2 regions of the Nitrobacter sp. MLSD-S21 genome follow, and region 1 is predicted to be linked to the other one. Evidence: riboswitches for the same ligand, from Rfam matches in the RefSeq annotation. Region 1 holds a riboswitch; the other holds the start of a gene.
The links. A riboswitch is a leader RNA that binds a small molecule or an ion and turns the genes downstream of it on or off. The one in region 1 is predicted to bind cobalamin.
Positions count from the first base shown of each region.

Region 2: it holds a riboswitch for cobalamin, as region 1 does, so the genes downstream of both, AC1RT6_RS00605 (TonB-dependent receptor plug domain-containing protein) here and AC1RT6_RS13055 (ribonucleoside-diphosphate reductase subunit alpha) in region 1, are expected to answer to the same signal.

Region 1 is NZ_JBXASZ010000003.1:638,385-645,687, forward strand. It holds gene AC1RT6_RS13050 (epoxyqueuosine reductase QueH) at 1-654, opposite strand, end outside; cobalamin riboswitch at 842-1,042, shown strand; gene AC1RT6_RS13055 (ribonucleoside-diphosphate reductase subunit alpha) at 1,160-4,069, shown strand; gene AC1RT6_RS13060 (ribonucleotide-diphosphate reductase subunit beta) at 4,126-5,301, shown strand; gene AC1RT6_RS13065 (MFS transporter) at 5,350-6,558, opposite strand; gene AC1RT6_RS13070 (VOC family protein) at 6,801-7,247, opposite strand.
Region 2 is NZ_JBXASZ010000001.1:133,955-141,257, forward strand. It holds gene AC1RT6_RS00595 (sensor histidine kinase) at 1-1,641, shown strand, start outside; gene AC1RT6_RS00600 (peptidoglycan-binding domain-containing protein) at 1,664-2,227, shown strand; gene AC1RT6_RS00605 (TonB-dependent receptor plug domain-containing protein) at 2,426-4,510, opposite strand; cobalamin riboswitch at 4,624-4,818, opposite strand; gene rpe (ribulose-phosphate 3-epimerase) at 5,044-5,745, opposite strand; gene AC1RT6_RS00615 (P1 family peptidase) at 6,049-7,047, opposite strand; gene AC1RT6_RS00620 (cytochrome c biogenesis CcdA family protein) at 7,197-7,303, shown strand, end outside.

The DNA.
Region 1 (7,303 bases):
ATCCTCGCCGTGCCGGTAGAATTGCGTCCCGATCACGATCGGCGGACGACCCTGATCCCGGCGGTGCTGATTGGTATCGCGCAGCGAATAGACGCAGCCGCAATACTCCTGTTGATAGAATTGCTCGCGCTTGCTGATATCGATCATTCGCTGCGAGCCGCCGCCCTTGCGCCAGTTGAAATCCCAATACGAGAGACCGTCATAACGTCCGGCCGCGCGATGGCCGCAGTCGTTGATCTGCGCCATGTTCTTCCAGCGGGAGATACCGAGCGACGAGGTCATCACCGGGAAACCATGCTCATGCGCATGGAGCGCGGTGCGCTCGAAGCGCATGTCGAAGCACATGGTGCAGCGCGCCCCGCGTTCAGGTTCCCACTCCATCCCCTTGGCACGGGCAAACCAATTGTCCTTATCGTAATCGGCATCGACGAACGGCACGCCGTGCTTCTCCGCGAAGCGGACGTTTTCGTCCTTGCGCAGCAGGTATTCCTTCAGGGGATGGATGTTCGGATTGTAAAAAAAGATCGTGTAATCGATCCCCGATGCGAGCATCGCTTCCATCACTTCGCCCGAGCAGGGCGCGCAACAGGAATGCAGCAACACCTTTTTTTGCCCGTTCGGGGGCGTCAGGTTCGGTCGGACGAATTCGGTCACGGCGGACTCGGCGGTTGAGCGGCGAAACAAACGCCGCGGCAAATCTGCGCAGATAATGGTCTGTATGATCGAAGCGTCAAGAGTTGGACAGAGCGAGGGTTGCACAGCGTTTTTCGCCGAACTGTGAATTACGAGAATTGTGAAGCCGGAGTCGAAACGATCTGTTGACTCGGAATTTGGTGCGGCTACTAGATATGGTGGTCACGGTCTCTCGAGTCGCAACACCGAGAGCTAAAGAGGGAAGCCGGTAGTGCCGGCGCTGCCCCCGCAACTGTTAAGCGGCGAGCCGAAGTCCATTGAGTGTCACTGGGATCGCAAGGCCCTGGGAAGACCGGACGGACGCTGAGACCCCGCAAGCCAGGAAACCTGCCGTGACAGCCGAAACGTTCCCTGGGCGGGGTGTCCCAGCGGGCCGCTTGACGGGAATCGCGGCGTCCGCCGTGGGATTTCCTGCGCGCGTCTCCCGCCTGACCCCGGCTCGCAACAAAACTGGGGTCTTGAGCCGATGTCTCTCGCAACCGAAGCTGCGCGTGCTGTGCGTCCGTCTTTGCCTGCTGCGGCTGCGATGCCGCCCAGCGAACCCGCGTATCAGGTCATTCGGCGCAACGGTTCGGTCTCGCCGTTCGATTCATCGAAGATCGCCGTCGCGCTGACCAAGGCGTTTCTTGCGGTCGAGGGAACCAGCGCCGCCGCCTCGCGCAGGGTCCATGACACCGTCACTGAGTTGACCGGCCAGATCGTCGCCAGCCTGTCGCGGCGGTCCGACGCCGGCCGCACCTTCCACATCGAGGACATCCAGGATCAGGTCGAACTCGCGCTGATGCGGAGCGAGCATCACAAGGTCGCGCGCGCCTATGTGCTCTATCGCGAGGAGCGCGCTCGCGAACGGGCGAAGGCGCAAGGGTCGAAGGCAAAGAAGGGCATCCAGGCAGTGGTGACGCCAGTGCTGCGGATGAAGTTGGCTGACGGATCGATGGTACCTATCGATACCAAACGCCTCGCCGCCGTGGTGGAGGAGGCCTGCGCGGGGCTCGCGGATGTCTCTTCCTCCGCGATTCTGACTGAAACCCATCGCAACCTTTATGACGGCATCAGCGTGGACGAACTGGCGCTGGCGACGATCCTTGCCGCCCGCACGCTGGTCGAAACCGATCCCGATTACGCCAAGGCCAGCGCCCGGCTGCTGCTCGACAAGCTACGCCGCGAGGCTTTGAGCTTTGTCTCGGGACGGTCCGAGCAAGCCACGCAAGCCGAGATGGCAGAGCGCCACGCGGATTACTTCCGCGCTTATGTGCGAACGGGCATCGACAACGAACTGCTCGATCCGGAGATCGGCCGTTTCGACCTCGACCGGCTTGCGGCTGCGATGAAGCCGGAACGCGACCTGCGATTCGACTATCTCGGACTCCAGACGCTCTACGATCGCTACTTCCTGCACGTCCGCGGTGTGCGTTTCGAGCTGCCGCAAGCATTTTTCATGCGCGTCGCCTGCGGCCTCGCGCTGCGCGAGATCGATCGTGAGGAGAAGGCGATCGCGTTCTACGACCTGCTCTCATCGTTCGACTTCATGGCCTCGACGCCGACGCTGTTCAACGCCGGCACGCTGCGCCCGCAGCTCTCGTCCTGCTTTCTCACGACTGTCGCCGACGACCTCGACGGCATCTTCAAGGCGATCAAGGACAATGCGTTGCTTTCCAAGTATGCGGGCGGGCTCGGCAACGACTGGACGCGCGTGCGTGGGCTCGGCGCACATATCAAGGGCACCAACGGCGAAAGCCAGGGCGTGGTGCCGTTCCTGAAAGTCGCGAACGATACCGCGATCGCCGTCAACCAGGGCGGCAAGCGCAAGGGCGCGGTGTGCGCATATCTCGAAACCTGGCACATCGACATCGAGGAATTTCTCGACCTGCGAAAGAACACCGGCGACGACCGTCGCCGCACCCATGACATGAATACGGCGAACTGGGTGCCGGACCTCTTCATGCAGCGCGTCGAAGAAGATGGCGTCTGGACGCTGTTCTCACCCGACGAGACGCCGGACCTGCACGATCTCGCCGGCAAGGCCTTCGCTGAACGCTACGCTCACTATGAAAAGAAGGCTGCGGGCGGCGAGCTACGGGTGACGAAGCAGGTCCGAGCTGTCGACCTGTGGCGGCGTATGCTGACCATGCTGTTCGAGACCGGGCATCCCTGGATCACCTTCAAAGACCCCTGCAACCTGCGCTCACCTCAGCAGCATTGCGGCGTCGTGCATTCCTCAAATCTCTGCACCGAGATCACGCTCAACACCTCAAAAACGGAGATCGCGGTCTGCAATCTCGGCTCCGTCAACCTGATGAACCACCTCAAGGACGGTAAGCTCGACCACGAGCACCTCGCGCGCACGGTCAAGATTGCGATGCGCATGCTCGACAACGTGCTAGACGTGAATTTCTACACCATTCCGGAGGCGCGGACCTCGAACCTGCGGCACAGGCCGGTTGGGCTCGGCGTCATGGGCTTTCAGGATACGCTCAACATCCTGCGCCTGCCTTATGCGTCGGACGACGCCGTGGCCTTCGCAGACGAGAGCATGGAAGCGATCGCCTATTACGCGATTTCCGGGTCGGTCGATCTCGCGGCCGAGCGCGGCCGCTATCCCTCCTATCAAGGATCGCTGTGGTCGAAGGGTATCCTGCCGCTCGATTCCCTCACGCTGGTCGATGAGGCGCGCGGCGTAGCAGTCGAGATCGACCGTTCCAGCCGTCTCGACTGGGCCTCGCTGCGCGAGAGCGTCATGACCATCGGGATGCGCAATTCGAACTGCATGGCGATCGCGCCGACCGCGACGATCTCCAACATCTGCGGGGTGTCGCAGTCGATCGAGCCCGCCTATCAGAACCTCTACGTCAAATCCAACATGTCCGGCGACTTCACGGTAGTGAACGCGCATCTCGTGCGCGATCTCAAGGCACGCGGCCTATGGGACGAGGTGATGATCTCGGATCTCAAGTATTTCGACGGCAGCGTCGGTCAGATCGACCGCGTTCCCGATGATCTCAAGGCACTCTATGCCACCGCCTTCGAGATTGACTCAGGCTGGCTGATCGACGCCGCGTCGCGCCGGCAGAAGTGGATCGACCAGGCGCAGTCGCTCAATCTCTACATTGCCAATCCGAGCGGCAAAAAGCTCGACGCGCTCTATCGCCATGCCTGGAAACGCGGCCTGAAGACGACCTATTACCTGCGCTCGCGGTCGGCGACGCATGTCGAGAAATCCACGCTCAAAGGCACCGACGGCAAGCTCAACGCTGTGTCCGCGGCCGTTTCCGCCGCAGCGCAGGACGGCCATGCGAATGGACACAATCGCTCCGACAACACTGAAGGCTGGAAAGCCTGCCGCATCGAGGATCCCACCTGCGAGGCGTGTCAGTAGCCTCATTTCGTGCTCGCGCGTCGCTTGCACAAAGAAGAAACAATCAGGAACACCCCATGCTCGATTGGTCCGACACCTCTTCTCCCGCACTGGCACGATCCGCTCCGCCGCAGACGCTCGCGCATAACGACGTGACGTCTGATCCATCGCCTTGCGTGACAATGACCGACACCTCTGTCGATGCCACCGGCCTCGGCGAAATCGATCGCGGCGCTGCGCGGGTGCGCGTCGACGACAAGCGGATGATCAACGCCCGCGCCGACGTCAACCAGCTCCTGCCGCTCAAGTACCGATGGGCCTGGGAGAAGTATCTCTCCGGCTGCAATAATCACTGGATGCCGACCGAAGTGTCGATGCAGGCCGACATCGCATTGTGGAAATCGAAGGACGGCCTCACCGATGACGAGCGGCGCATGATCAAGCGCAATCTCGGCTTCTTCGCGGCGTCTGAGTCGCTGGTCGCCAATAACATCGTTCTGGCGATCTACCGCCACCTCACCAATCCCGAATGCCGGCAATATCTGCTTCGCCAGGCCTTCGAGGAAGCCGTCCACACCCACACCTTCCAGTACATCGTCGAAAGTCTTGGTCTCGACGAGGGCGAATTGTTCAACATGTATCGCGAGGTGCCCTCTATCACCGACAAGGCGGCCTGGGCGCTCAAACACACGCAGCATCTCGACGACCCCGGCTTCAAGACCGGCACGCCGGAAGCGGATCAGGCGTTCCTGCGCGACCTCGTCGCGTTCTACGTCGTGTTCGAAGGGATGTGGTTCTATACGGGCTTCGTGCAGATCCTCTCGCTCGGCCGGCGCAACAAGATGGTGGGCATCGCCGAGCAGTATCAATACATCCTGCGCGACGAGTCGATCCACCTGAACTTCGGCATCGACATCATCAACCAGATCAAAATCGAGAACCCGCATCTCTGGAGCAAGCATTTCCAGGAAGAGGTGCGCGCCATGCTGAAGAATGCCGCCGAGCTCGAAGCCGCGTATGGGCGGGACACCATGCCACGCGGGTTCCTTGGCCTGAATGCCGCGCTGTGCGAGACCTACATGCACGTCATCGCCAACCGGCGATGCGCTCAGCTCGGGCTCGCGCCGGTGTTTCCCGAGGCCGACAATCCCTTTCCGTGGATGAGCGAGGCGATGGATCTCAAGAAGGAGAAAAACTTTTTTGAGACCCGCGTCATCGAATACCAGAATGGCGGCGCACTTGCGTGGGATTAACAGGACCGCAGAATGCCGACCGAATAAATCGGAAGCACCACACCTAACTTAAGCCGCCGCCATAGCCTCCCTCCTAGGGAAGAACGGCCGAAAGCTCATCAGGATCAGCATAGCCATCAGGCCCATGCCCCACGAACCGACATACATCAGCGCGTAGCTGCCGAAATGGTCGTAGATCAGCCCGCCCAGCAGCGGGCCGGTCGACATGCCAAGGCTGCCGGCCATCGCGGTGCCGCCGATGATCGTGCCCATCATCTTCAACGGGAAATTCTCCCGGATGATCACGGCATAGAGCGGCATCGTTCCGGCGTAAAGGAAGCCGACCACCACCGCCACGGCGTAGAAACCGCCGAGCTGGTTGACGAAAGCATAGGCGAGTACGCCGAAGGCCTGCGCCATCAGTCCGATCACCAGAACGCGTTGCGCACCGAACCGATCTCCCGCAAGGCCGAACCCGATGCGACCGAACATGCCGGCCAACCCCTCGATGCTGTAGATCGACACCGCAGCAATCATCGGTATGCCGCACGTCACCGCATAGCTCACCGTATGAAAGATCGGGCCTGAGTGAGTGGCGCAGCAGAAGAAGTTCGCCAGCATCAAAATGATGAACTGCGGTGAACTCACCGCTTGCCGGACGGTCATGTTCGATTGCGTCTCACTCATTGTCATCCCGGCCGGTCCGCCCTCCAACGCCGGCGGCCGACGCACGAGCAGTGCGGCGGGAATCATCAGAACCGCGGTGAGAGCAGCGATGATCAGCATCGATGTCCGCCAGTCATGGATCGTGACCAGCCAGGCTGCAAGCGGCGCCATGGTCATCGGCGCCATGCCCATGCCTGCGGAGACCAGCGAGACGGCAAGACCGCGCTGCGTATCGAACCAACCGGTCACGCAAGCCATCATCGGCGCAAGGATGGCGGCGGTTGACGCACCGATCAAAAGACCAAATTGAAATTGAAACGCGATTAGCGATTCCGCCCGGCTGGCGAGCGCCAAGCTCGCCGCCAGCGCGACCGACCCCGTGAGCACCACCGGGCGTGGGCCGAACCTGTCGGAGAGGTTGCCCCACACCATGCTGGCCGCCGCCATGGCGAGGAAACCGATCGTCATCGCCGTGGATATGCCGGTGACGGACCAGCCGGTGTCCTGCGACATCGGCCGCAGGAAGATAGGCAACGAAAACATGGCGCCGATCGCGACGCAGCCCAAGAGGCCGCCCGCCGCAACGATCACCCAGCGATAGTAATGATTCATGGTCCTTGCCCGACGCTCCTGCTCCATCGGGCGGCCTGCCCGCCCGATGTCCCAAGGACGCATCAGCACGGTCGGTGCCGACAGCCGCCTGCTTTTTATTCCTGGTGTTTAGAACCCCGCGCCTGATGGAATCAGACGCGAGGTTCTATAATTTGTTTGACGCGTTTCTTTACGCGAACCGTTATCTGTCCTCGGGGTCAAGCCCGAGAGCATGCTTCGCTCGAAACGCTATAGACATGCGATCAGCCTTGCGGCGGTTTCCAGTCAGCCGATGGAATGACGTTGATCATCCAGGGGATGCCGAACTTGTCGGTCAGCGTGCCGAAGCCGGGCGACCAGAAGGTTTCGGCGAACGGCATGCCTGCTTTGCCGCCTTCGGAGAGCTGATCGAACCAGCGCCGGGCCTCGGCCATGTCATTCGTGTGCAGGGTAACGTCGAAGCCATTCTTGGGTTTGTCGATGTTAGATGCCCATCCGACGTCCATGTCGGCGCCCATCAGCGCCTGATCGCCAACATCGAGCCAGCAATGCATCAGCCAGGTTTTGTACTTCTCGTCCGTGATCGGCATGCCCGGAGGCGCATCGCCGTAGGGCATGGCTGCCTTGATCGTCCCGCCGAGGACTTTGGCGTAGAACTCGAATGCCTCGCGGCACTGGCCCCGGAAGCTAAGGCTGGTCACGATCTTCATGTTGGCTCCTTTCTCACAGGGGTGTTGACTCGCATTATGAAAGATTGAGCTGCCAG
Region 2 (7,303 bases), on a different contig from region 1:
GCTTTCGCCTGGCTCGTCGTGCCGATTTTGTTGTCCTATTTCCTGTCACGCACCGGCCGCTACGAAGGCGCCCACGTGCTGTCGTCGATCGCGCTCGCCGGTCTCGTCATGATGATCGCGCTCCCGACCGGTGGGATTGAATCGTTCGCTGCCGTCTGGCCCGTTGTGATTCCGCTGGAGGCGGCGCTGTCCGCGTCCCGCCGTGTCGTCGCCTTCGCCGCGATGCTTGCAGTGTCGTGCGTGCTCGCGCTGATCGCGATGAGTTATTTTGATGTTTTGCCACTGCCCGATGCCGGCGTGGCGGCGCATAGTGTTTTCATGGCGTTCGGTATTGCGTCCGCCATGCTTTATGCTGCCGGAGTGGCGTTTGGTTACGAAGCGCTGATGCGTACCGGCGCCTCACTGCTGAACGTCGAGGAAGACCGTTATCGCCTGCTGGCGCGCCACATGTGCGACGTGATTTCGCGTCACCGGCGCAACGGCGCCGTGCAGTTTATTTCGCCGGCCGCGGAAGCCCTGCTTGGCGTGCCGGTGTCGGAGTTACAGGACCATGGTCTGTTCGATCGGGTCCACGTCGCTGATCGCCCAGCCTATCTTACGGCGCTCGCGGCGGCTGCACTTGGCAAGGATGCCCAAAGCGTCGAATTCAGACTCAGGCGCGACGTCGCATCTGGTGCGAAATCAGAGGCGCGATCTTCGGGGGATTTCATATGGGTGGAAATGCGGTGCCGACCGCTTGAGCCGTCCTCCTTGGCCGAACCCGAAGTCGTCGCGGTGATGCGGGACGTCACCGACCGGAAGCAGCAGGAGCACGCGCTGGATATGGCGCGCACCACGGCCGAACGTGCTGACGCTGCCAAGACACGGTTTCTCGCGACAATGAGCCACGAACTGCGAACGCCGCTCAATGCCATCATCGGATTTTCAGAGATGATCGTTCAGGAAGCGAGGTTGTCGCTCGATGCCACGCGCCGCAAGGAGTATGCCCAGCTCATTAACGACTCCGGCCAGCATCTATTATCGGTGGTCAACAGCATTCTCGATATGTCGAAAATGGAGTCCGGGAATTTCGAGATATTGCCCGAGCCGTTCACGCCGCGCGAGGTGCTGCTCAACGGGAGCAATCTGCTCGCGCTCAAGGCGCGCGACAACGGTATTGAACTGGTCACGCGCGTTCCGGAAAATTTGCCGCAGATGATTGGCGATCCGCGCGCGTTCAAACAAATCGTTCTGAATCTGGTATCGAATGCCATCAAATTCACGGAGCGGGGCGGCCGCGTCACGATCTCGGCCCGCGTCGAAGGATCGCGCATGGCGCTGCGTGTGATGGACAACGGCGTCGGCATCGCGCAGGAAGATCTTAAGAGGATCGGCGACCCCTTCTTCCAGGCGGGGAAGACCTATCAACGACGTCAGGAAGGGACTGGACTTGGATTGTCGATCGTCAAGAGTCTGGTTGTGTTGCACCAGGGCGAGATCGATGTGCAGAGCAAGGTACAAGAGGGGACCACGGTAACCGTCATGTTGCCGCTGATACTCGTGCCCGACGCGGAGTCGTCATCGAATAACATCGCGACGCTGACGCCGGCCTCCCGCTCCGGCAAGCAGGATCAAGATTACCGGGTGAGGAAGAGTGCCTAGAAAAATTGTTGAAGAGGGTGTGATGCGGCCACGCCGCCGCAGCGTGGCAACCAGGAAGAGCGAAGTTGACGAGGAACGCGGTCTCGCGATGCGCGTGCTCCTGCATAGCCCGAAAGATCTGGTTGCCGGGTGCCTGGCTTTTACCGCCATCGGTGCGATCGTCACGAACGCCATGTTCCTGCAGGCCGGCCATCATCCGTCGCCGATATTTGGATCGGCTGTCACCATGCCACTGGTGCAACAGAGCAATCCGCTGCCGCGGCCTCGACCAGTCGAGGCGGATCAGACGGGGACAACAGAACAGCACGCGAGTGCGGGAGAAGCGCCCACCAATCCCGTCAAAACGACTGGGTCGCATAGCGATCCCGTCGCCGATCTTATCAATGCGAATCGCCGCGTCGCCGCCGTGCAGCGGATATTGACGGAATATGGCTATGGTCAATTTAAGCCGACAGGAACGGCCGGGCCCGAAACCCAGGCGGCGATCCGGAAGTTCGAGCAGGCTCGCCGGATGCCGGTGACCGGCCAGATGTCCGATCGTCTCGTGCGCGAGCTCGTTGCCCTGACTGGACGGCCGATCGATTAGACTACAGCGTTTCGAGCGAAGCATATCCTCGGGCTTGACCCGAGGATGAATGACCTGTTCGTGTAAAGAAAGCACGTCAAAACAAAAAGCTAAAGGCCCGGCTTTGATTCATCAAAGCCGGAATAGTTTTAGCGAACCCCTTTGTTGCGTGGACTCCCGCCGCCTTTTCACTTCTCCTCGTCGGGAAGAGGTCGAGAGTTATCGCACCCCGTAACTTGCCACCCGGATGCCGCCAAAAATCGCAAGGCCCGGCGCAAGGAACCCGGTCGGATTTTGGTAGCGGGCATCAAAGAGATTATCGATCCGCCCGAATACCTTGACCTGGTCATTGACGGCATAGTCGCCACGCAAGTTCACCAGCGTATAGCCCGGCGCTACAATTCCGGAGATTGAACCGTCGCGGGTGACATCAATCCAGTCGTTGACGCGGAGCACGGTCGCCGACAGTGTCAATGCATCGAGGGGGAGCCAGGTCGCGGTTGCGCTCCACTTTTCCTTCGGTCGGCGCAGCAGCTGCATGCCGGTGGCGGCATTGACGGCACGGGTGAAGGTGTAATCCGCGCGAATTCCGAAACGCTCGGTGATCTGTGCCGAAACGAAAGTTTCGGTGCCTTCGGTCGTCGCGCTGTTCACGTTCACCAACGATGTGAACGTGGCATTGTAGTCGATCAGGTTGGTGATGTCGTTATGGAAGTAAGTCGAGCCGAACCGCACACGATCGTTGAACAGAGGTTGCTCGAAACCGGCATCGTAGCCGCGGCTATCTTCCGGTTTCAGGTTGCGATTGGCGAAGAAATTGAAGGTTGGAAAGTCCCGGAATAACTGGCTCAGCGAAGGCGCCTTGAATCCCGTGCCGTAACTTGCTTTCAGTTTCGTTTCCGTGATTGGAACAATGATCGCCGGTGCGACCCGGTAGGTCATACGCTCGCCGAACAGGTCGTTGGAATCTTGGCGGACATTCGCAACGAGGAAAAGGCGGTTCGCGAGAGCTGATTGCAACTCGATGAAGCCTGCCTTGTTGCCGTTCTTGGCGGCAAGATCGGTGGTGTCGATGCGATCGGTCTGATGCTCGGCGCCGAAGACCAGATGGTTGTCACGCGCAATTTCGGCCACCGTGCGCCAGTCAAACTTGAGGCGCTCGCCCGTGGTGGTCGTGACCGGACTGCCGGGACCTGCGTCGTAGCCTCTGCTGTTGGTGTAATTGACACCGAAGTAGCTTTGGACGCGCCCATCGAACAGAGACCACACGGCTTCTTCGCGGTTGAAGAGTTGCTGGACGGCGTGTGTGCTCTGGGTGGCGTTGGGCGTGCTTGGAAATCCACCGTCGCCCGTGAACAGCAGCATCGCGTCAGTATAGCGGACCACCGAATTGACGGTCAGATTCTCATTGAGATCGACGCCGAGCTTGGTCGAATAGGTCATGTTGTCATAGTTGTTTCCGATCGCTTGCCGTCCGGGCGGGAGAAGCTCCGGCGGTGTGACAGGAACATCTCCGGCATGGAGATGGGCGACGTTGACCGCGTAGTTGAAGTTCTTTTCGGAGCCGCTCAATCCGAGCGTCTGGTTGAACGTTTTGAACGAGCCGGACTCGATTGACGCGGTGGCGCGCGGCGGACCTTCGCCCTTTTTTGTGATGATGGAGATCACTCCGCCGATTGCGTCGGAACCATAGAGTCCGCTTTGCGGGCCCCGAAGAATTTCCATCTGCTGAATGTCCGCCGCAAGAAGATGCGCATAGTCGAATGCGCCATTCGCGTTGCCGGGATCGCCGATGTCGATTCCGTCGAGGATCACCTTGGTGTGGTTGGCGTTCGTGCCTCGCATGAAAACCGAAGTCTGGGCGCCCGGTCCGCCGGCTTGCAACACATTCAGACCGGGAGCCGTCCTCAGGATATCCGGAACGGTGCGGTACTGCTGGGTCTGTATATCCTTCTCGGTGACGATGGTGATGGAGCTTGCCAATTGCCTTGCAGGCGTCACCACTCCCGTGGGGCTGACCACGGTCGAACCCATCGTGCCCGGAACGGGCGTCTCAGTGACAGGAGGGTGTCGAGGAGCGGAGCGGGCCACACGGCGCGATCGCGACGCCGCGCGGTGAGATGGCGGCCGTGAATCTGTCGTTCTATCCGGCGGCGGCGCGATCCGGATCGGAGGCAGCAGATTGGGAGAGGCGGATTGCTGCGCGCACGAAGGCGTCGTCAGGCCGACCGATCCCAGCGAGGCGAGGACGGTGGAGGCAAGCAGGCTTCTGCGATAAACCCCGGACAAGGAGGAGGCGGACATGGAGGGAACCTCGGCAGGACGTCGGTGGCACGTCACAGCGAACGAGGTTTCACGGGAGCCTATGCCGGCGCCGATGAAGCGGATGTCTGTAGTCCCCGACTGACATCTTCGCGTGTGACCACGGGTTGACGGCAGGTCTCCTGGCTCGCGGGTCGTTACCTGGCGTCGCCTTCCCGGGGCCGAGATATCCCAGTGGCGTGTGACGCAGATTCACCGCTTACAGTTGCGGGGGCAGCCGTGGCGTTAGGATGATCCCGCACCACGTTCCCTTTTGATCTCCCGAGGGAGAACCGTCGCCGATCTGTTTGAGGGGGAACAAAGTCGATGTCAATCGACGGAGCGACTCAGCTACGGCTTTTCCTCGTGGCGTTGCATATCCGCAGCAACAAGTTGCCGCCGGCGAGATCTGCTTTGTCTGCATTCTCGAGGCTGTATGTTGCCGATGCGAGCAAGCCGTCGGGGCAGGCGGACTTGCAACCCTTCCTGCTCCGGGCGCGGGCGAGAACTATACGCTGCCGGTACCGGCGTTTGCGTCAGACCACTTCGCCCCGTGCTGCCGCGGCGGCGCTGCGGATCGCGTCCATGTTCGCCTTGTAGGACTCCATGGTGCCGCCCTTGAACACCGCGGAGCCCGCCACGAAGGCATTGGCGCCGGCGGCGCCAAGTTCGCCCGCAACGTCGGGTCCGACTCCGCCGTCAACCTCGATATCGATCGGCCGTCCAGCGATCATCGTACGCAAATCCCGAATCTTGCCGACCGCCGAGGAGATGAACTTCTGGCCACCGAAACCGGGGTTGACCGACATCACCAGCACCAGATCGACCATGTCGAGCACGTATTCGATGGTGGAGAGCGGCGTCGCGGGATTGAGTGTGACCCCCGCCTTCTTGCCGAGCGCGCGAATGGCCTGCAGCGAGCGGTGCAGGTGCGGCCCCGCTTCGACGTGAACCGTGATGTGATCACAACCGGCCTTGGCGAAGGCTTCGAGGTAAGGATCGCACGGCGAGATCATCAGATGGGCATCGAAGATCTTCTTCGTGTGCGGGCGCATCGCCTTGATGACATCGGGGCCGTAGGAGATGTTCGGCACGAAATGGCCGTCCATCACGTCGAGGTGGATCCAATCGGCACCCCCCTGATCGACGGCGCGAACCTCCTCGCCAAGCTTCGAGAAGTCGGAGGCCAGGATCGACGGTGCGATAACGAGAGGACGCGGCACAAAAGTCTGGGACATGAACGTTTCCGAAAATTTCTGCGGAGCTTGAGAGAGCCCCGCGTAACATGAGCCGCGTCCGGGGGCAATGAGCGGCGTTAGCACCGGGTCGGGGGACGGAACGCGAGCACGAGGATTCTCTTCATGACGTTTCTCCATTGCTGAGATGCGCGACAGTGCGCACGAGGAGTATCCGCCGGTCAGATTGTCTAAATCTATACTTGAAACTAACCTTAAATACACAAAATAATACAATTATTTACACTATACATGAATTACATGCCGTCCTCGGTGGCGGAAAGACCTATGCACGCCAGATTGGAATCATCGATCAAACCGGTCCTTCCATGCCGGCAATGCGTTCAGAAACGGAAGTGCTTTTGCTTCATAGACGCCGCGTGCGATCGCGCGAGCCACCGTGTTGGCTGCGATCATTCCGAGTTCGGTCAATCCGATGAGCGGATCGATTCGCTTGGCTCCGGTGGCGGCAGCGAACACGATATCGCCGTCCAGGGGAGCGTGAACTGGATAAATCGCCCGCGCGAAACCGGTTTGGGCGATGATCGCAAGCCGTCTGGCTTGCGGTTTGGTAAGCACCGCATCGGTGATGACGATGGCGAGCGTCGTGTTTTCGCCAGCGTTTGCTGTCCCGCCGCCCTTCAATCGCATCGCCAGCATCTCCGGCGTGAACGACGGCGGCAACCCGCGTCCGCCGTATTCGTCACCGGATTCAAATGGCGCCGCCCAGAACCAGGGGCCGTCTCCGACTGTGACGCTGCCGACCGCGTTCACCACGGCGAGCGCCGCCACCCGCACGCCACTTGGCGTGGCGGCCGAAGCGGAGCCGACGCCGCCCTTCAAATTGGCGGTCGTAGCGCCGAGCCCGGCACCGGTGCTGCCGAGTGCGAAATCGTTTCCCGCAGCCGCTGCGGCGGCGTAGCCGAGATCGCGATAGGGCGCAAAACGACCCCATTGCTTGTCGCCGCCGTTCAAGAGATCGAACACGACCGCGCCGGGCACAATGGGTATGACCGCGTCGCCGATCGCAAAGCCGCGCCGCTGTTCGGCGAGCCAGGCCTGAACGCCGCCGCCGGCCTCGATCCCGAAAGCGGAGCCGCCTGACAGCGCGAGAGCGTCGATCCGCTCCACCGTATTGACCGGGTCGAGCAGGGTGCTGTCGCGCGTACCCGGGCCCCCGCCACGCACGTCCATCGCCGCGACGACTGGGGTATCGAAAAGCACCGCCGTGACGCCCGACGCCAGCTTCGTGTCGTCTGCGTGGCCGACACGGACCCCGGAAATGTCGGTAAGAAGGTTCTTCATGGTTCGGTCTCGTTTGCGGCGATGGGAAACGGCCGACCGTCAGATGACGGCACGGGCGTGTCGGGGTCAATCGATCACGCCTGATCACAAATGTCGCGGAAGGAAGCGAAGCCCTTGCATCGTGGCGCGATGGTAGGGCAAGTAGCCGCATGATTCACGACGTTTCCTTTCCCGCCGCCATGGTCGCGGGCCTTGTCAGCTTCCTGTCGCCCTGCGTTCTTCCGCTGGTGCCGCCTTATCTGATCTATCTCACCGG